Regions from separate parts of the Acidovorax lacteus genome, predicted to be linked through region 1. Evidence: predicted binding sites of a transcription regulator. Region 1 holds the regulator's gene; the other holds the start of a gene.

The links. The regulator FliA, encoded in region 1, starts transcription of late flagellar genes. The targets are predictions, from matches to a motif close to CTAAAGTTTNNNNNNNNNNNGCCGNTA.
Positions count from the first base shown of each region.
Region 2: a site for FliA is predicted at 8,966-8,992, ahead of ABD866_RS14565 (flagellinolysin). Genes of this name have one in related genera too.

Region 1 covers NZ_BAABEX010000001.1:116,949-127,322, reverse strand. Annotated here, with positions in the region: gene flhA (flagellar biosynthesis protein FlhA) at 1-681, shown strand, start outside; gene flhF (flagellar biosynthesis GTPase FlhF) at 678-2,177, shown strand; gene ABD866_RS00640 (MinD/ParA family ATP-binding protein) at 2,170-2,952, shown strand; gene ABD866_RS00635 (RNA polymerase sigma factor FliA) at 2,957-3,670, shown strand; gene ABD866_RS00630 (hypothetical protein) at 3,866-4,234, opposite strand; gene flgM (flagellar biosynthesis anti-sigma factor FlgM) at 4,269-4,595, opposite strand; gene flgA (flagellar basal body P-ring formation chaperone FlgA) at 4,686-5,531, opposite strand; gene ABD866_RS00615 (flagellar basal body rod protein FlgB) at 5,762-6,283, shown strand; gene flgC (flagellar basal body rod protein FlgC) at 6,321-6,725, shown strand; gene ABD866_RS00605 (flagellar hook assembly protein FlgD) at 6,744-7,397, shown strand; gene flgE (flagellar hook protein FlgE) at 7,429-8,706, shown strand; gene flgF (flagellar basal-body rod protein FlgF) at 8,777-9,517, shown strand; gene flgG (flagellar basal-body rod protein FlgG) at 9,549-10,331, shown strand.
Region 2 covers NZ_BAABEX010000029.1:378,830-389,203, reverse strand. Annotated here, with positions in the region: gene tsaE (tRNA (adenosine(37)-N6)-threonylcarbamoyltransferase complex ATPase subunit type 1 TsaE) at 1-242, shown strand, start outside; gene ABD866_RS14605 (N-acetylmuramoyl-L-alanine amidase) at 239-1,843, shown strand; gene ABD866_RS14600 (hypothetical protein) at 2,341-2,850, opposite strand; gene ABD866_RS14595 (tripartite tricarboxylate transporter permease) at 3,030-4,541, opposite strand; gene ABD866_RS14590 (tripartite tricarboxylate transporter TctB family protein) at 4,555-5,070, opposite strand; gene ABD866_RS14585 (Bug family tripartite tricarboxylate transporter substrate binding protein) at 5,181-6,146, opposite strand; gene ABD866_RS14580 (response regulator transcription factor) at 6,282-6,971, shown strand; gene ABD866_RS14575 (sensor histidine kinase) at 6,968-8,416, shown strand; gene ABD866_RS14570 (RNA-binding S4 domain-containing protein) at 8,422-8,847, shown strand; gene ABD866_RS14565 (flagellinolysin) at 9,082-10,374, shown strand, end outside.

The sequences.
Region 1 (10,374 bases):
AAGGAAGCGGCACAAATGGCCGGTTTTACGGTCGTTGATTCCGAAACCGTGATGGCGACCCATTTGTCACACTTGATGCAAGTGCATGCAGCCAAGCTGCTCAGCCGCACCGAGACCCAGCAACTGGTCGAACACGTGGCAAAGCTGGCTCCGAAGCTCATCGAAGAAGTGGTTCCCAAAATGGTGTCCATCGCAACGTTCCAGAAAGTCTTGCAGCTGCTGCTGGAAGAGTCTGTGCACATCCGCGACATCCGCACCATCATCGAAACGCTGGCCGAGCACGCCGGCAGCATCCCGGACCCGGCAGAGCTGGCGCGGCGCGTGCGCATTGCCCTGTCGCCCGCCATCGTGCAGCAGATCTACTGCCCGACCCGCGAACTCAACGTGATTGCCATTGAACCGGGCCTGGAACGTCTTCTGGTCCAGGCCCTGGGCAACGCTTCGGCTCCCGCCCTGGACCCCGGCGTCGCCGACGTGCTCACCCAACGGGCGGCCGAGGTCGCGCTCAAGCAGGAGGAGATGGGGCTTCCCGCCTGCCTGCTGGTGCCAGACCCCATCCGCAGCGCCATCTCGCGTCTGGTGCGCCGTGTGGCGCCCCGACTACAGGTTCTGGCCCACAGTGAAATTCCCGAAACGCACACCATCCGCATCGGGCCCATCCTCAAAGGTGCATCAGCATGAACATCAAACGCTTTCACGCTCCCACATCTCGGGAAGCTCTGGCCAAAGCGCGCATGGCCTTTGGTGACGGTGCCCTGATCCTGTCCAACCGTGCCACGGCCAACGGGGTCGAGGTGATTGCAACGGCCGAGGAGAGCCTGTCCTCGCTCGAACAGCCGGGGCTGCAGGCGGCTGCTGCAAGCGAACCGGTGAGCCGTCCTGCATCGCGGGGGCTGTCCAGCTCGACGACAGCGTCGCACGCATCGCGCAACCCTGTCGAGGAAGACACCGAGCAGTTGGCCATGAGCACCTTGTCCTTCCAGGACTATGTGCGCGAACGCATGCTGCGCCGCCGGCACGAGGCCCTTCACGGCGCCGATGCGCCCGAAGCTGCGCCGCTGTCGCAGCGTGCACAGGAGCGTGCCGTGGAGGCCGAGCTGGAGCGCGAACCCGTACGCAAGGCGCCTGCCCCTGTGGTGCGCCACAACCCGCTGCGCAGCATCCCGGCCGACCGTCCGGCAGAACCGGCACCCCGGCGCCGCGCAGAGCCCCAGGTGGCCATGGCACAGCAGGCATCGCTCATGAGCGAGCTCCATGCGGTCAAGGAACTGATTGAGGAGCGCTTCAACACCCTGGCCTGGCTGGGTCAGGCCAAGCAGAACCCGATCCAGTCCAACCTCATGCTCAAAATGATCCGAGCGGGCTACTCCCCTGCCCTGGCCCGGGCCGTGCTGGAACGCATGCCCGAGGATCTGGGTGCCGCAGAGTCGGTGCGCTGGCTCATGGATGTGCTGGAGCGCAATCTCCGCACGGACGCCGATGCTCCGCCGCTGTACGAAGAAGGCGGCATCTACGCACTCGTCGGTTCCACCGGCGTGGGCAAAACCACCACCACGGCCAAGCTTGCAGCGCACTGCGCGCGCATTCATGGCCCGGGCAGTGTGGGCCTGATCACACTCGACACCTACCGTGTGGGCGCACACGAACAGTTGCGCACCTACGGCCGCATGCTGGGCATCGTGGCCCACCAGGCCCACGACCGTGCGGCACTGCAGGATCTTCTGGGGCTGCTGTCGGGCAAGAAAATGGTGCTGATCGACACCACGGGTGTCGCTCCGCGCGATCCGCGCAAGCGCGACATGCTCGACGTGCTCGACCTTCCGCATGTCCATCGCCTGCTGGTGCTCAACGCCGGCTGCCATGGCGACACGCTGGACGACGTGCTCACCGCGTTCAAGACATCGGGATCGCAGCAAGCCATCCTGTCCAAGGTGGACGAGGCGGTGAAGCTGGGACCCGCCCTGGATGCACTGATTCGCCACCAGATGGTGCTGCGCGGCGTGACCAATGGCCAGCGCGTGCCCGAAGACTGGGAGCAAGCCGACGCCCACCAGCTCATTGCGACGTCGATGCGGGCCCCGGCCAAGTCGGCCTACGACCCCAAGGCCAGCGACCTGAATTTCTTCTTCTCGAACGCCGTCGACTCGGTGGGCGAACGGGGGCTGGTGGATGCTTGACGCAAGCCTGCACCAGGGCGCCAGCCTCCTGAGCTTCATGCCGCAGGCGCAGCTGCGCCTGCTGGCAGTCGCCAGCCAGGACGACCGGCCGCGCAACCTCGAGGCGTTGTGGCAACTGTGTGCCCAGTGGCAACGCCAGGGCTATCCGGTGGTGGTGCTGGACGGCACCACCCTGGAATCAGACCGCTCCCCGGGTCTTGAGCACCTGCTGCGCCAGGCGCCCTGGAAGGAAGGGGTGAGCCTAGACCTCGGCGAGATTGCTTCCTCCCTGGCCGTGATCCCTGCCGCGCGGGGCCTGCACCGGCTTGGGCGCAAGGCGCGGCATGTGGTGCGCCCCCCCTTGGCCGACCTGTGTGAATACTTCCGCGCCTACGGCATGCTGGTGCTGCTGGCGCCGGCGTCGGTGCTGGCCCCGCTGCTGGCCGCCACGGCGGCCCAGCCCCTGGTGCTCACCACACCCGACAAAGCGGGCGTGATCGATGCCTACCGCAATCTGAAGCAGCTGGCGCTCGAAGCGGGCACCGTGGGCTCTGTGGTCGCCGTCGTACCCGACGACAGCGCACGGTCTCGCCACGCCGCCCACGCGACCCTCCAAAACTTGCAGCAGTGCACACAACGCCATCTGGGCGTGCCCGTGCGGACGGCCACCCTGAATCCGGACGCTATGCCGGATGTTCAGCGCCTGGCCTTGCAACTGCTGGAAAACGCAGGCACCATCGGCACGTCTGTGCAAGCCCCGCCCATTGCGGAGGTGCCGTTTGCCCGGAGTCATTGATCTGATGTACACCGCCAAAGGCCAGCTTGATCGGGACGCGATGATCCGCCAGCACGTGCCGCTGGTGCGTCGGATCGCGCACCACATAATCGCGAAGCTGCCGCCCAACGTCGAACTGGATGACCTGATCCAGGTGGGCATGATGGGTCTGGCCGATGCCCTGTCGCGCTATGAAGCCACGCAGGGTGTGCAGTTTGAGACGTTTGCCACCCAGCGCATCCGCGGTGCCATGCTCGACGAGTTGCGAGAGGGCGACTGGATGTCGCGCAGCTCCCGCAAGAGTCAAAAAGACATCGAGCAGGCCGTCCACCGGCTGGAGCAGCGTCTGGGCCGCAGTCCGCTGGAATCCGAGATCGCCGCCGAAATGGGCATGAGCCTGGCGGACTACCAGAGCCTCCTGGGCAAGGTGCGGGGCACGCAGCTGGTCTATCTGGAAGACATGACCCATGGCGATGAGGACGATGGCTTCCTCGACCGGCATGTGGCAGACAACGCCGCCGACCCTCTGGAGATGCTGCGCGACCAAAGGCTGCGCGACTCGCTGGTGGCGGCCATCAAGAGCCTGCCAGAGCGCGAGCAGCACATCATGGGCATGTACTACGAGCACGACATGAATCTCAAGGAGATCGCAGCGGTGCTCGGCGTCACCGAATCAAGGGTGTGCCAGCTGCACAGCCAGTCGATTGCGCGGCTGCGCGCCAAGATGCGCTCACACTAAGCGCACAGACCCGGTACGCCAGTTTCTCAACAGGCCTTACAGCGGGCCCACCCCGCGCTGCGCACGGATTCAGGTGCGCACCCAGGTGTATGCGCAACCGCCGCTACACGGCGAAGTACGCCGTCTGTTCAACGGGATATCCACCCCAGCGTATGCCGAGCAGGCCGTGGAACACCGCAGGATGTGCGGCCGCCCTCACCCGGCAGCACGGTAGAGACGGGCTGCTGCCGAAGGTGCTCGGCTGCCGATCGACTGGCCGTACGTCGGGTCGCGCCGGGCCTCTGGCACGAGCGCCGTCACTTGCCGGTCGGCCAGCACAGAGAGGCGGGCCAGGCCGTCGCGAACCGCTGCGAGGCGCAGACTCAAGGCCTGCCAGCGCTGGCGCAGCAACGCATCGGTTGCCAGCGCATCGTGCAAGGCGGCCAGATGGGGGGCGAGGTGTTGTGCAACGTCGCGCAGCGCGGTCGAGGCCGTTTCCAGCGCATGGACGTCCCCGGCTACCAGAGAATCGCCTGCTTTGGCCACATGCTGCTCGACGGTGGAGAGGATGTCGTGCAGTGTCATGGCAGCAGCCGGCCTTGGTCAGCCGGGACCGTGTTCAGCCGCGCGAGCGGGAGAAGATTTCTTGGGCGTTCGCCAGCAGTTTGTCGGCAATGGCTTCGGCGTCCACCGAAAATTCGCCCTTGTCGATCGCGTCCTTGACCGCTTTGACGCGGCCCGCGTCGAAGTCGCCCGAAGCACGGGACGAGGTGTCCAGCGCTTTCAGGGAACTGGACATGGTGACGGGCACACCGGCGGCCGCCACCTTGGCGGGTGCCGCCTTGGCCGCCTCGTCGGCAGCCGCCGCAGCGGGCTTGGCCGGTTGCTTGGCCTGGGCCGCTGGGCCTAGTGCGCCCGGGAGATCCGGGGTTTGACCTATCTTCATCGCTCTCTCCACCACCCCGGGAAGTCCGGAGCACCGTAGCAATGGTTTCGACCCATTCCGAGAAGACTTTAGCCATTTCTGCTGCCCCTGTCATGGAACACGGACGTCTACTGTCCCAGAATCACTCACAATACCAGAGACAACGCGACCATTGTCCATTCTGACGCGCACTGTCTGCCCGACACCGCCGTCGGACAGCGCCTGCCCTGCCCCTGCCACGACAAAGCCAGGCCCCTGGGCCATCACCCGAACCTGAGCCCCTGTGCGGAACACGCTGGGCGCGCGTACCATCGACTGGCGCAAGGGCTGCCCGGCCGCCAATGCGCGGGAGGCCACCTGCCCCACCCACTGCTCCGGTTGCGCCACCACCGGCGAGTTGTCGGCCGCCCAGTCGATTTCCATTTCCTGCGCGTCAGCGGCCGTCAGCACGGTGCCCGGCGGCACGTTGCGCGTGAGCACCCACGCCGGTCCGAAGGCCTTGACCGTCACGGGCAAAAAGACATTCCAAGGCGTGCCGCCCTCGGCACAGCGCAGACCCAGCCGGGTGCGTCCCCACAAGCGGGTGCCAGCGGGCAGGTAGGGCTCGACGCGGTTGCAAGGCGCCAGACGCAGCCGAGGATCCAGGTGGCCCACGCTCACCTCCATGCGCAACGGCAGCGCAGCGCCGCCGTCGCGCTGCTGGAGCGCGGCATCCAGCCAGCGCTGGGTCACCGCAGCCCAGTCGGCTCCGGCCTGGGAGGTTGCCGCAGGGGGTGAGACCGAGGTGGCCGGCGCAGCCGCCAGCAGTACGGGCGCGCCCGCAGACAGAGGCGTGGTCGCCGGGGCCGCGCCCGACTGAAACGCCTGCGCCTGTGCGGCAGTGGACAGCACGGCCAGTGCGGCCGCCGCCACTGCCGCAGGCCGGCTCCAGAGCGCGCAGAAGGTTGCAAGGGTCATGGTGAGGCTCCTCTCGGCAATCCCGCCAGGCCAGGCTGCGATGGCAGGCCGCCTGCGGGATTGGGGGACGCTTGCACTGTAGGCGCGCGGTGCGCACCGAAACCGCCGAAGTGCGGACCGAAACCCATGTTCTTCGCGCTTTAGGAAAACAGCCCCACTTTGACAATCAGCACACGCCGCAAAGCCTGCCCCGACAGGCGCCACGGCCCACGAGACCCGATGAGGTTCCTATGCTGGACAAGCTGACACAACGACTGGATTTCCACGGCAACGCGCTGGTGCTGCGTGCCGAGCGCCAGCGCGCGCTCGCCAGCAACATCGCCAATGCCGACACCCCGGGTTATGTGGCGCGGGACTTCAAATTTGCCGATGCATTGCGGGAAGCAACAGGCCAACAACCACTCATGCCGGAGAGTGCCAGCGCCCTCAAACCCGAGGCGCTCACCGCTCCCCGCAGCACGGCATCCGGCCTGGGCCTTAGCGGCGTGACGCGCGAGGCCCGCAACGGCCAGTACGGCAGCAGTCGGCACCTGTCGCTGTCGGCCACGCACCCGGACGCCATCACGCCACCCGAAGACGGTTTGCCCCGCCCCAAGTATTCGCTGCAGACGCAGCCAGCGCTCGACAACAACTCCGTCGATCTGGACCGCGAACGCGCTGCGTTCACCGACAACTCCGTGCGCTACGAGGCCACGCTGCGCTTCATCAACGGCAACGTGCGCACGATGCTCAGCGCCATTCAGGGCCAGTGACCGGCCCGGCTGACACCCACCGCACAGCGAGGTTCCCATGTCGATGTTTTCCATCTTCAATGTCTCCGGCAGCGCGATCAGCGCACAGTCTCAGCGCCTGAACGTAGTGGCCAGCAACCTGGCCAACGTGGACGCTGTGGCCGGGCCCGACGGTCAGCCGTACAAGGCCCGCCAGCTCGTATTCCGTGCACAGGCCATGGGCCCCGAGGGCGTGGCCGGCGTCAAGGTCACCGACATCAAAGAGAGCGATGCCCCCGGGCGGCGCGTGCACGACCCCAATCACCCGCTGGCCGATGCGCAGGGCTACATCACCCATTCGAACGTGAACGCCGTGGAGGAGATGGTCAACATGATCTCCGCCTCGCGCTCGTACCAGAACAACGTCGAGGTCATGAACACGGCCAAGACGCTGCTGCTCAAGACCCTGCAGATGGGCCAGTAAGCGCCACAAGGAGCTCCCATGTTTCTCAGCCCAATCAACAGTTCGTCGGTGACGGAATCGACCAGCAGCAAGGCCGACGCCGCCACCGATCCCGCAGCCGCGCAAGACCGCTTTCTGAAGCTGCTGGTCGCACAGCTCAACAACCAGGACCCGATGAACCCGCTGGACAACGCGCAGATGACCTCGCAGATGGCGCAGATCAACACGGTCACGGGCATCCAGCAGCTCAACCAGACCATGCAGGGCATGGCCGCGCAGTTCGGCGCCATGCAGGTGCTGCAAGGCGCGTCGATGGTGGGCCGTTCGGTGGTCACCGAAGGCAACCGTGTGCAGGTCACCGACAAGGTAGGCAAGGGCATGTTCGAACTGGCCGGATCGGCTGGCGATGTGAAGGTGGAAGTGCTTTCGCCCACCGGCCAGGTCGTGGGCACGGTGGACATGGGCAGCCGCAACGGTGGACGTCACGCATTCGAATGGGACGCCAGCCAGTACAAGGGCGACGCCTCGCAGCTGCGCTTCCGCGTCACAGCGCAGAACGGCTCGACGGCTGTGGCGTCCACCCCTCTGCAGGCCTCCCGCGTGGTGGCCGCGGGCGCCGACAACGGCAACCTGAGCCTGACCCTCGACACCGGCGCGACCGTGGGCTACGCCCAGGTCAAGGCCATTCTCTGATTCCAACCCCTGCCATTGCAAGGAGCGCACCATGGGCTTCCAACAAGGACTCTCGGGCCTGAACGCCGCCAGCAAGAACCTGGACGTGATCGGCCACAACATTGCCAACTCGAACACCGTGGGCTTCAAGTCCTCGCGGGCCGAGTTTGCCGAAATGGTGGCATCGGCCATCGGACAGTCCGGCGGCAGCAACGCGGGCATCGGGGTCGAGGTGTCCAACATCGCCCAGCAGTTCACGCAGGGCAACCTGACCATCACCGGCAACAGCCTGGACGTGGCCATCAACGGCAACGGCTTCTTCACGCTCACACTGCCCGACGGCACGCCCGCCTACACGCGCGCCGGTAACTTCAAGCTCGACAAGGTGGGCAACATGGTCACCAACGATGGCGCGAAGGTGATGGGCTACAGCGTCGACCCTGTGACGGGCCAGCGCACCAGCACCGAGCCCGTGCCCATGGTGTTCCCGACCGCTGAGCCCATTCCGGCCAAGCAGACGTCAAAAATCTTTGCCGCCTTCAACCTGGACGCCCGCGCACCCGACGCTGCGGGCGACCCGGCGGCCACGCCGCCCATTCCCGCCACGCCGCGCACCACCTACGGCACCTCGATCAACGTGTACGACAGCCAAGGCGTGGCCAAGCCGGTCAGCCTGTATTTCGAGAAGAACGGCAACAACACCTGGGACGTGTACGACCAGCTGGACGACCCGACGGCCACACCGCCTGTGGTGGCCACGCCGGTCGGGCAGATCACCTTCGACAACAGCGGCGCCATCGTCAACCCGGCCCCCACGCCGCCGGGCACCGAACACCTGCTCACGCTGTCGGTCACGCCCAGCCCCCCCAACCCCAACGGTCTGCCGGCCTTCAATGTCGATATCAACCTGGACAAGGTGACCCAGTTCGGCACCAAGTTTGCCGTGTCCAACCTCACGCAGGACGGCTACACCGCCGGCCAGCTCACCGGCATCAACATCGAGAACAACGGGATGATCATGACGCGCTACTCCAACGGCGTCACCCGTTCGGAAGGCCAGCTCGCGCTGTCGAGCTTCCGCAACACGCAGGGCCTGGCCGCCGTGGGCGGCAACAACTGGGTCGAAACCTTCGAATCGGGCCAGCCGGTGCGCGGCACGGCCACCGACGGCAACTTCGGCTCGCTGCGCTCCGGGGCGCTGGAAGACTCGAACGTGGACCTCACGGCCGAGCTGGTGAACATGATGACCGCGCAGCGCACCTACCAGGCCAATGCGCAGACCATCAAGACCCAGGACCAGGTCATGTCCACCCTCGTGAACCTGCGCTGAAACCCCGGCCCAGCGAGCATCTGCGCCACAGGCGCAGGCGCTTTAGGGCCCCTCACCGAAAGACCTTGCCATGGACCGCCTGATCTACACCGCGATGACCGGGGCCAACGCCGCCGCCCACCGGCAGGCGGTGCTGGCCAACAACCTGGCCAACGCTTCCACCAACGGCTTTCGCGCCGAGATGGCCTCGTTCCGCTCGGTGCCGATCCAGGGCGATGGCTCCAAGACGCGCGTGTTCGCGCTCGAAGCCACCTCTGGCTATCTCGACACACCCGGCCCTGTGCAGCGCACCGGCCGCAACCTGGATGCCATGGCCGCGGGCAATGCCTGGTTTGCCGTGCAGGGGCTTGACGGCGTGGAGGCCTACACGCGCATGGGCTCGTTCCAGGTCTCGCCTGCGGGGCAGCTGGTCACGAGCACCGGGCTCACGGTGCTATCAGACGGCGGTGCGCCCATCGACGTGCCGCCCAATGCCGAGATCACCATGGGCTCGGACGGCACGCTCACCGCCAAACAGCCGGGCCAGCCCCCGGCCGCGGTGGGCCGCCTGAAGCTGGCCACGCCCACACCGGAAGACCCGCTGCGGCGCGGCGACGACGGGCTGTTCCGCACCACCACCGGCGCCCCCATGCCGAACGACGCCAACGCCCGCATGCTGGCCGGGGCGCTGGAAGGCTCGAACGTGAACCCCGTGGCCAGCATGGTCGGAATGATCGCGGCATCGCGCCAGTTCGAGCAGCAGATGCGCCTGCTGCAGACGACCGAAACCAACGACAAGACGGCCTCGCGGCTGTTGAACATCAACGGCTGACGGCGCTGCCCGCTGCCCGAAAGGAACCGCCATGATCAACTCGCTCTGGATCGCCAAGACCGGCATGTCCGCCCAGCAGACGCAACTGGACGTGATCTCGCACAACCTGGCCAACGTCTCGACCACCGGCTACAAGCGCAACAACGCGGTGTTCGAAGACCTGATCTACCAGAACCTGCGCCAGGTGGGCGCCAACGCGACCGAGCAGAACCAGCTGCCCACCGGCCTGCACCTCGGCCTGGGCGTGCGCACCGTGGCCACCAGCCGCAACTTCGTGCAGGGCTCGCTGCAAGAGTCGAAGAACAGCCTGGACGTGGCCATCAACGGCAACGGCTTCTTCGAAGTGACCATGCCCGACGGCACCATCGGCTACACGCGCGACGGCTCGTTCCAGCTCGACGCCCAGGGGCGCATGGTCACCTCCAACGGCATGCCGGTGAACAACGGCATCACCGTGCCCAATGGCGCCACCAAGGTCATGATCGGCCCTGATGGCGCGGTCACCGCCATCGTGCCCCCGGCCACCGCGCCGCAGCCGCTGGGCAACCTGGCCATGGCCACGTTCGTGAACCCGGCCGGACTGGAGCCCATCGGGCAGAACCTGTTCCGCGAGTCGGCCGCCTCGGGCCAGCCGCAGCAGGGCACGCCGGGCACCAACGGCCTGGGCTTCATCAAACAGGGCTTTCTGGAGACATCCAACGTGAACGTGGTGGAAGAGCTGGTCACCATGATCCAGGCGCAGCGCGCCTACGAGATGAATTCCAAGGCCATCCAGACCTCCGACCAGATGCTGGCCAAGCTCAGCCAGCTCTGACCCCGGCACGTTCCCGTTCTTGCACCGTTTCGCGGAGTTCGCC
Region 2 (10,374 bases), on a different contig from region 1:
CCATCTGGCACTTCGACTTCTACCGCTTTGACGATCCGCGCGAGTGGGAAGACGCGGGCTTTCGCGACATTTTTGCGAGCCCTGGCCTGAAGCTGGCCGAATGGCCCGACAAGGCCGCAGGCCTGGCCCCGCCGGCCGACCTGCAGATTGCACTGGAGGCATTGGGCGAGACCGAGCGGCGCATCACCCTCACGGCCGGCACAGCGCTGGGCCGTGGCCTGCTGGCGGAGCTGGCCGCATGAGCCAGCGCCCCCTCGCACCCACACCGCCCACACCCGCCCACACCGCCTGGGCAACCGACGGCCCGCCGCCGTCTGCCGGGCTGGCCCCGCGCGGCACCACGCGCCGCGCGCTGCTGCGGGGCGGCACGCTGGTGCTGCTGCTGGGCACACAGCACATCGCCTGGGGCGCGACCATTCTGGCCGTGCGCGTGTGGCCGGCAGCCGACTATTCGCGCGTGACCATCGAATCCGACGGCAAGCTGGTGGCGCGCCAGTTTTTCGTGACCACGCCGCCGCGCCTGGCGGTGGACATCGAAGGCATCGACCTCAGCCCCGAATTGCGCGAACTGGTGGCCAAGGTCAAACCCGACGACCCGAACATTGCCGGTATCCGCGTGGGGCAGAACGCCCCGGGCGTGGTGCGCCTGGTGGTGGACTTGAAACAGCCCGCCAAGCCCCAGGTGTTTTCGCTGCCGCCGGTGGCCGCCTACCAGCACCGCCTGGTGTTCGACCTGTACCCGGCCGACCCGCCGGACCCGCTGGAGGCGCTGATCGCCGAGCGCCTGCGCGAAACCGCACCAGCAGCCCCCGTTGCGGCTGCACCGACGGCCCCCACGCCCCCTGGGCCAGGCCCCGCAGCGGCCACGGCCCCGCTGGGCATGACGCCTGCCCCGGCTGCCACCGGCAGCGCCGCAGCGCGCGCCCCGTCCTCCGGCAGCGCAACCGACCCGCTGGGCGACTGGATCGCACAGCGCCAGGGCGGTAGCGCGGGCACCGATGCGCCCGGCCCGGCCGCCGCAGCGCCCGCCCTCTCGCCAGCAAGCCCACCCGTGGCCGTGGCCCAGCGGCCCGGCGCAGCGCCCGCACCCGGGGCCCCGCGCGCCACCGCCACCCAGACCGACCGCATCATCATCGTGGCGATCGACCCTGGCCACGGCGGCGAAGACCCGGGCGCCATCGGCCCGGCCGGCACACGCGAAAAGGACGTGGTGCTGCGCGTGGCACGCCTGCTGCGCGACCGCATCAATGCCACCAGCGTGGGCGGCAACCCCATGCGCGCCGTGATGACGCGCGACGCCGACTTCTTCGTGCCGCTGCATGTGCGCGTGGACAAGGCCCGCCGCGTGCAGGCCGACCTGTTTGTGAGCATCCACGCCGACGCCTTCACCACCCCCGCGGCGCGCGGGGCGAGCGTTTTTGCGCTCAGCGAAGGCGGCGCGTCGAGCACGGCCGCGCGCTGGCTGGCCAACAAGGAAAACCAGGCCGACCTGGTGGGCGGCATCAACGTGCAGAGCCAGGACCGGCATGTGCAGCGCGCGCTGCTGGACATGAGCACCACGGCCCAGATCAACGACAGCCTCAAGCTCGGCACGGCGCTGCTGGGCGAGATCGGCCGCATCGGCCGCTTGCACAAGCCGCGGGTGGAACAGGCGGGTTTTGCCGTGCTCAAGGCCCCAGACATTCCGAGTGTGCTGGTCGAGACGGCGTTCATCAGCAACCCCGAAGAAGAGGCCCGCCTGCGCAGCCCTGAATACCAGGAACAGATGGCCGACGCGCTGCTGCGCGGCATCGTGCGCTACTTCGCGCGCAACCCGCCGCTGGCGCGCAGCCGCTCGGTGTAAGGCTGGGCGCGGGCGGAATGCGGGCCGCCCACACGCGACTGCCGCAAGCCAGCGCCCGCTGGCCGCGGGGCGCGGCACGCAGGTCTGGCGCCCCGTGCCTCGTGCAAAGCTACGCCCCGCGCCGCGGACCACACGGCCCCTCGCACCTGTGCAGTCGGGCTGCCGGGGGCACGGCTCGGGCACCCAATCAGGGCGTGCCGCGGCCGGTGCCAGTTCCTCGGCAAGGCCGAAGGGCCAAGCACCAAAAAGGCTGCTCGTGCTTTCAAATCAAGCACGAGCAGCTATCAATTTAATAGCAAATCGACTCAGCCCTTGTGTAGGGGGGCCAATGGCACACCCTGCGGGTCAATGTCGGCGGGCCCCCTGTCGGCAAGGCTGCTTGCGAGCAGGGACCACGGCAGGCGGGCGGACACGGACGCTGCGGACAGCGGTGAGGGCGGTTGCGTCAGCGCACGACCAGTCCGTGCGGCACCGCTCACCCCAGGGGCGTTGCCAGGCTACTGGGGGCCGTCCCAGACCACGCAGGTCTCTCCCGTCCGCTCGCACCGCCCGTTCTCCCCACGCAAGGCCATGCTCTGCCCCACGCAGCCGACCTGGCATATCGCCGCCTGTGTGGCCGCAGCGGCCACAGATCGCTGTGCGGCTTCGCCCTCGGTCATGCAAGCCGCGACCGTGCCGTCCGGGCAGGGCCTGGCCACAGCGGCCAGTGCCTGCGCCAGCCCCAGCGAGCGCGAGAGCTGGGCCACCTGCTCGGTCAGGCGTTCGATCTGCCGCCCCATGGCTCGGCGTCGCGCGCCCCCGGGCGTGACCGCTTGCAAGGCCTGCAGGTCAGCGCGCAGCCAGGCCGCTTCGGTGGTGCGCAGCAGCAGCTGCACCCGGGTGCGCAAGAGTTCAACCTGCACGGCGATGAGCTGGCGCTGCTGCTGCTCCAGCGCGGCGCTGCAACGCCGCTGCGCCTGTGCCAGATGGCGGCACAAGGCCTCATGTTCGGTGGCAAGGAAAGCCATGTTGCGGACCTCATAAATGAGAATAATTCTCATCCAATGGTACAATCCAGGGCCTGGGCCTCCAAAGGTCGGACCCTTTCCGTGGTGGGGAGAATGCCACGGGGCCCGCAGGCCTGCGCCTGGGGCCCCGTGGAGGGTTCGCCGCACCGGCGCGGACCAGGCCCGCACCGGTGGTGCTATCAGGGATGGGCCGCCGCTGCGGCCATGCGGCGGGCGCTCCAGCGGCGGATCACGCGCGGCACGATGAGCACGGCCAGCACGACGATCAGCAGCGTGAGCGAGCCCGGGCGTTCGATGAAGATGGTCCACTTGCCCTCGCCGATCGACACGGCGTTGCGCAGCTGGGCCTCGGCCAGCGGGCCCAGAATCATGCCCACCACCACCGGCGCCGCCGGGAAGTCGAAACGCCGCATCACCACCCCGAGCAGGCCAATGGCGTATAGCAGCACCAGATCAAACGCGCTCTGGCGCATGCCGTACACCCCCAGCGTGGCAAACACCAGAATGCCCGCATACAGGTAGCTCTTGGGAATGCGCAGCAGCTTGACCCACAGGCCCACGAGCGGCAGATTCAGAATCAGCAGCATGATGTTGCCGATGTACATGGATGCGATCAGCGCCCACACCAGCGCGGCGTTCTTGTCGAACAGTTGCGGGCCGGGCTGAATGCCGTAGTTCTGGAACGCGCCCAGCAAGATGGCCGTGGTGTTGGACGTAGGAATGCCCAGCGTGAGCAGCGGGATCAGCGTGGCCGTGATGGCCGCGTTGTTGGCCGCCTCGGGTCCCGCCACGCCCTCAATGGCACCCGTGGTGCCAAACTCTTCCTTGTGCGGGCTCAGCTTTTTCTCGGTCGCGTAGCTCAGGAAGGTCGGGATCTCGCTGCCCCCGGCCGGCACGGTGCCGAACGGAAAGCCGATGAAGGTGGCGCGCAGCCACGCGGGCCACGAGCGCTTCCACTCGGCGCGCGTCATGTGCGTGCTGGTCAGCTTGTTCTGCGTCTCGACCGTGCGGCCTTCGTACAGCACGTTGTAGAGCGCCTCCCCCACGGCAAACAGGCCCACGGCAATCAGCACGACTTCGATGCCGTCCATGAGCTCAGGCACGCCGGCGGTGTAGCGCACCTGGCCGGTGATCTGGTCCATGCCCACCAGGCCCATGGCCAGGCCCACGAACAAGGCCACCATGCCGCGCAGCGTGCTCTTGCCAAGCACTGCGCTCACCGTGGTGAAAGCCAGCACCATGAGCATGAAGTACTCGGGCGGCCCGAGGCGCACCGCGTACTCGGCCACGATGGGCGCAAAGAAAGTCACGAGCACCGTGGCGATGGTGCCCGCCACAAACGAGCCGATGGCCGCGGTGGCCAGGGCCGCACCGGCGCGCCCGTTCTTGGCCATCTTGTTGCCCTCCATGGCGGTGACCATGGAGCCTGCCTCGCCCGGCGTGTTCAGCAGGATGGAGGTGGTCGAGCCACCGTACATGGCCCCGTAGTAGATGCCGGCAAAGAAGATCATCGAGGCCGTGGCCTCGACCTTCACGGTGATGGGCAGCAGCATGGCCACCGCCACGGCGGGGCCGATGCCCGGCAGCACACCGACGGCGGTGCCGATCATGCAGCCGACAAAGGCCCACAGCAGGTTGACAGGGGTGGCGGCAGTGGCAAAGCCCTGCAGCAGAAGGTTCCAGGTTTCCATGGCAGTCCAGGCGTCAGAGCCATCCGGTAGAGGTGAGGCCCGGCAGGTTGATCGCGAGCATCTTGGTGAACATCCAGTACACAGGGGCCGCTACGGCCACGCCGATCAGCGTGTCGCGCAACCAGGCCACCGGACGCAAGTCGAGCCGCCCCTCGGCGCTGCGAAAGCCGCGCACCGCCAGCACAAAACACAGCGCGCAGCTCAGGATGAAGCCCAGCGTGGTGATCAGCGCGGCATTGAGCAGCAGCCCGGCCGACACCCACACAAAGCCAGCCCAGTGCGCACGCGCGTCGCCCGAGCCCTCTTCCAGATCGCGAAAACCGCCGGTGCGGGCATGGAGCACGCACAGCACGCCGCACACCAGCAGCACGGCACTGACCACCCAGGGCAGGAAGTTCGGCCCCACGCCGCCGTAGCCGGCATCCGAAGGCAAGGTGGACGCGCCCCAGCCCAGGCCCAGGGCCAGCAGCACCACGCCCAGGCCCACCAGGGTCTGCAAGGTCGGAGATCGGGAAGAGTGTTCGGTCATGGCATCAGCCTCCAGGGCGCAAGCGCCCAAAAAAAAGACCGCGGGGGCAGCCGCCGCACCAACGGCGGCCGCACTCGGCGCGGCCAACCCTGAGGGTGGAAAAACGGGCGTCAGATCATGCCGGACTTGACCATCGTGGCACGCAGGCTCGCAAACTCAGAATCCACGAAGTTGGCGAACTCGTCGCCGGCCAGCCAGGCGGGCGTCCAGCCGTTCTTCTCCATCGCGTCCTGCCAGCTCTTGTGCTTGAAGGTCTTGGTCAGGGCTTCGATCAGGTCCTTGCGCTGTGCCGCCGTGATGCCCGGAGCGCCGTACACGCCGCGCCAGTTGCCGATCTCGACGTTGATGCCCTGTTCTTTGAGCGTGGGTACGTTCACCCCCTTGAGGCGCGCACCCGACGTCACGCCAATGGCGCGCATCTTGCCGGCTGCGATGTATTCAGCGAACTCGCTGTAGCCGCTGCCGCCGATGGTGACGTTGCCACCCAGGATGGCGGCCGTGGCCTCTCCGCCCCCACGGAACGCCACGTAGTTGATCTTGGCAGGGTCCACGCCCACTTCACGCGCGATCATGGCGGCCGCAATGTGCTCGGTGGAGCCGCGCGAACCGCCGCCCCACTTGACGCTGCCCGGGTCCTTGCGCAGCTGGTCCACCACGTCCTTCATGGTCTTGAAGGGCGAGTTGGCCGGCAGGACGAACACGTTGTATTCGCTGGTCAGGCGGGCCAGCGGCGTGACCTTGTCCAGACCCACCGGCGGCTTGCCGGTGATGATGCCGCCCACCATCACAGCGCCCATCACCATCAGCGCATTCGGATCGCCCTTGGCCGAATTGACGAACTGGGCCAGGCCGATCGCACCGGCAGCGCCGCCCTTGTTGTCGTAGGTAACGGAGCTGGCCACCCCGGCTTCCTGCATGGCCTTGCCCAGAGCGCGGCCCGTGGTGTCCCAGCCACCGCCCGGGTTGGCCGGCACCAGCATCTTGTACGCCGCGGCCGCCTGGGCCTGGGCGGCCAGAGGCAGCGCACCGGTGGCCGCCAGCGCGGCCAGGGATTTGAGGAACGTGTCGCGACGCATGGTGTCTCCTTGTGTGAACGAACGGAACGGAATGCTGTCGATGATGCGCGCGCTGCCTGTCAAACGGCTGTCCGCAGACTCAGGGAAAACACTCATCAGCCCGGCCGCTGCCGGCAGTGCTAAGGTGCCGGGCCTATGCGATTGCTGCTTGTAGAAGACGACCCCACCATGCAGACCACCCTGCAGCGTGCGCTCAGCCGCCGCGGCATGGAAGTGCACAGCAGCGGCGACGGCCTGTCCGCACTGGCCCACTGGACACAGCGTCCGCCCGATGCGGTGGTGCTCGACCTTACGCTGCCGGGGCTGGACGGCCTGCAGGTGCTGCAGCAGGCCCGCGCGCGCGGGCTGCGCACGCCGGTGCTCATCCTCACGGCGCGCGGTACCGTGGGCGACCGCGTGCTCGGGCTCAATGCGGGTGCCGACGACTACCTGGCCAAGCCGTTCGATCTGGACGAACTGGAGGCCCGTCTGCGCGCACTGGTGCGTCGTAGCAGTGCGTCCGAACCACGCTCTGCGGCAGAGAGCATGCTGCAGATCGGATCGATTCGTTATGACAAAGGCAGCGGTGCCATCTACTGCGACGGCACCATCATGGAGCTCACACCGCGCGAGCTGGCGCTGATGCACGCGCTGCTGGCGCAACCTGGCCACGCTGTTGCCAAGGAGCGGTTGTACGAGCTGGTGTTTCCGGGTCAGCTGGATGTGCAGTACGAAGCCATCGAAGTCGTGGTGTATCGCCTGCGCAAAAAACTGCAGGGCACAGGCCTGACCCTGATGACCCTGCGTGGCCTGGGCTACCTGCTGCGCGCGGACGAAACCCCATGAACCCTGCGGCCATGCGCCCACGCCCGCCGACAGCCTCGCTGCGGCGTCGGCTGCTGGCCGGCATCCTGCTGCCGGTGCTGGTGTTCATCGGTTTCAACACCTGGAGCGACTATGGCCAGACGCTCGCCTCGCTGAACACCGCCTACGACCGCACGCTGCTGGCATCGGCCAAGAGCATTGGCGAGCAACTGGATGTGCAGGGGTACGACCACGCCGCGCAGCTGCGGGCCATCGTGCCGTACTCGGCCCTGGAGGCTTTTGAAGCCGACAACCAGAGCCGCATGTTCTACCGTGTCTCCACGCTCGACGGCCAGGTGATCTCTGGATTTTCCGAGCTGCCCTTCTGGCAGGGGCGCATCCCCGACCGGCCGCCGTATGCAGCACTCGTCGATTTCTACGACGACACCTTCCGCCAGCGCCCGGTGCGTGTGGCCGTGCTGCTGCAGCCCGTGGCCAGCGCCCGGGGCCGCGGCATGGCGGTCATCCAGGTGGCCGAGACGCTGGAGGTGCGCGAAGCCCTGGCCTTGCAAACCTTGCGCAACACGCTGCTGCGCCAGGCGGTGCTGGTGCTGGTGATTGCGGTCACGGTGGTGTTCGTGGTGCAGCGCGCCACCCGGCCCGTGCGCGACCTGAGCCGCCAGCTACAAGCCCGCCGCGAAGGAGACCTGAGCCCGATCGCCGCCCCCGAAGCGCCGCGCGAGTTGCAGCCGCTGATCCTGGCCACCAACGAAGTGATGCAGCGCCTGCGGCATCTGCTGCGCCACCAGAAGCGCTTTGTGCGCGATGCGTCGCACCAGCTGCGCACCCCACTGGCAGTGCTCAAAACCCAGGTGCAATCGGCACGCCGGGGCGATGTGCCGCCCGAGCAGGCGCTGCGCGAGATTGGCGACACCGTAAACCGCGCCACCCAGCTGGCCAACCAGATGCTGGCGCTTGCCAAGGTCGAGCAACTGCGCCAACAGGCCGCGCCCCAAAGCACACGGTTCGACGACGTGCTCCGCAGCGTATCGCTGGAGCTGTCGCCCCTGATTGCCCAGCGGGATCTGGACTTCGGCATTCACACGGAGCCTGCGCTGGTGCAGGCACACGACTGGATGCTGCGCGAACTCTCGCGCAATCTGCTGCACAACGCCATACGCCACGCACCGGAGGGCAGCGAGCTGACCGTGGACCTGCGAAGCGACGGGCGGCATGCGGCCCTGACGATCAGCGACTGCGGCCCGGGCATCGACGCAGAATTGGCCGCACGGCTTTTCCAGCCGTTCTCGGCAGGCGACGTGCGCACGGGCAGCGGCCTGGGCCTTGCCATCTGCCATGAGATCGTGGCGGCACTGGGCGGCAGCATCCAGTTGCTCAACCGCGAAGAACACGGGCGAAGGCTCGGCCTGGACGCGGTGGTCCGGCTGCCCCTGACGGACGCCACGGCCACTGCGGCGGCACAATAGTCGGCATGAACGCTTCCGATTCGATGCGGCTGGACAAATGGCTCTGGTGCGCGCGTTTCTACAAGACACGCAGTCTGGCTGCCGAAGAGATTGGCAAGGGCCGGGTGACGGTGAATGGCCAGCTTTCCAAGCCCGCGCGCGATTTGCGCTGCGGCGACACCGTGGTCTTGCGACAGGGCCCGGTGGAGCGCACCGTGGTGGTGCAGGGCCTGAGCGCACAGCGCGGCCCGGCTCCGGTGGCCCAACAGCTGTACGCCGAAACGGCCGACAGCCTGGCGGAGCGCCAGCGGCAGGCAGAGCTGCGGCGCCTGGCACCGGAGCCCGCCAGCGCAATCGCCCAGGGGAGACCGACCAAGCGCGACCGGCGCGACATTGAACGCGCCCGCACCACAGGCTGGGGCGACCGCTGGAGCGCCTCACTCGAACCCTGATTGCGCGAGGACCACGGCCCTCCGGCCTGTGCAAACGTTGGAGGGTCAATCCACCTGCTTGCATGCATGCACCGCAAGGCATGAGGCCATCGCAGCACCTCCCGCTCGTTAAAAACCCCCAAAGTTTGACCAGATCTTGCCGATAAGGCTTCCAAGCGGCCTTGCTTCAGGGTCTGCGATGGCCCGGCTCTGCTCCCAGAGGCCGGGGTGTGCTGCACTTTTGGCGAGCGTTCCATGGCCCTGTCCGTGCAAAGCAACGTCGCATCGCTGCAGGCCCGGCGACAGCTGGACCTGGCGCAAAGCGCGCTTGGCACATCCTTGCAGCGGCTGTCGTCCGGTCTGCGCATCAACAGCGCCCGGGACGACGCCGCGGGCATGGCCATCTCGGAGCGGTTTACCAGCCAAATAAGGGGCCTCAACCAGGCGGCGCGCAACGCCAACGACGGGCTATCGATGGTGCAGACCGCCGAGGGCGCGCTGGGCAGCGTCACCGCCAACCTGCAGCGCATTCGCGAACTGGCGGTCCAGGCAGCCAACGGCAGCAACAGCGCATCGGACCGAAGAGCGCTTCAGGCCGAGGTGGGGCAGCTTGCGGCCGAGATTGAGCGCACGGCCTCCACGACCGAGTTCAACGGCATGCGCCTGTTCAGCTCTGGCTCTGCCAGCGCTGTGGGCGATCCGACCAAGCTGGCAGTGTTTGACGGTCTGACCAGCGTGGGCAGCTGGCTGGAAAACAGCGAACAACTGATCCGCGACTTCTATGGACTGCGAGGCGATGGCGCAGCCCTGGACATTCGCCTCAGCGGCTTCAGCGACGGGGCGGGCAATGTGGCCGCCTATGTGCAGTACACCGGTACCGACGGACAAGGCCGTGGCCTGAATCTCGTGCTGCAGATCGACCTGGCGGACTTTTCGCCCCCCAACCTGCCCGACGGAGGCTCGCCGCCCTACTACGCCGACCGGATCATTGCGCACGAGATGGTGCACGCCGTGCTGGCCCGCACCACCAATGTGGCCGCCCTGCCAGCGGCGTTCAACGAAGGTTTGGCGGAATTCATCCACGGCGCAGATGAGCGTCTGCGTGCCGACACCGCCAACGGCACCAACGTGGCCGGCATCCTGGCGGCCTACAACGCGGACGATGTGAGCGGCAGCGCTGGCTATTCGGGCGGGTACGCTGCCGTACGTTACATGCACAGTCGCATCAAAGAGGCTGGCGGCAACGGCATCAAAGATGTACTGGGCTACATGAGCCAGGTACCAGGCGCTACGCTGGACCAGGCCCTGGCCAATGCGTCGGCTGGTGCTTTCACTGGCAAGGCGGACTTCGATACACAGTTCAATGCCAATGCGGCGGCGTTTGTCGCAGCGATGGATCTCACCAACGCCGACACCGGAGCGATCGGAGGTGCCGATGTGGACGGCGGCCCGGTACGCACCGCCACCAGCACCATTGCCAATGCGGGAACGCGCTCCGGCCCCAATGCGCTGGACGGGTTTGATGAACGCTTCGAGGCCATTCCCACC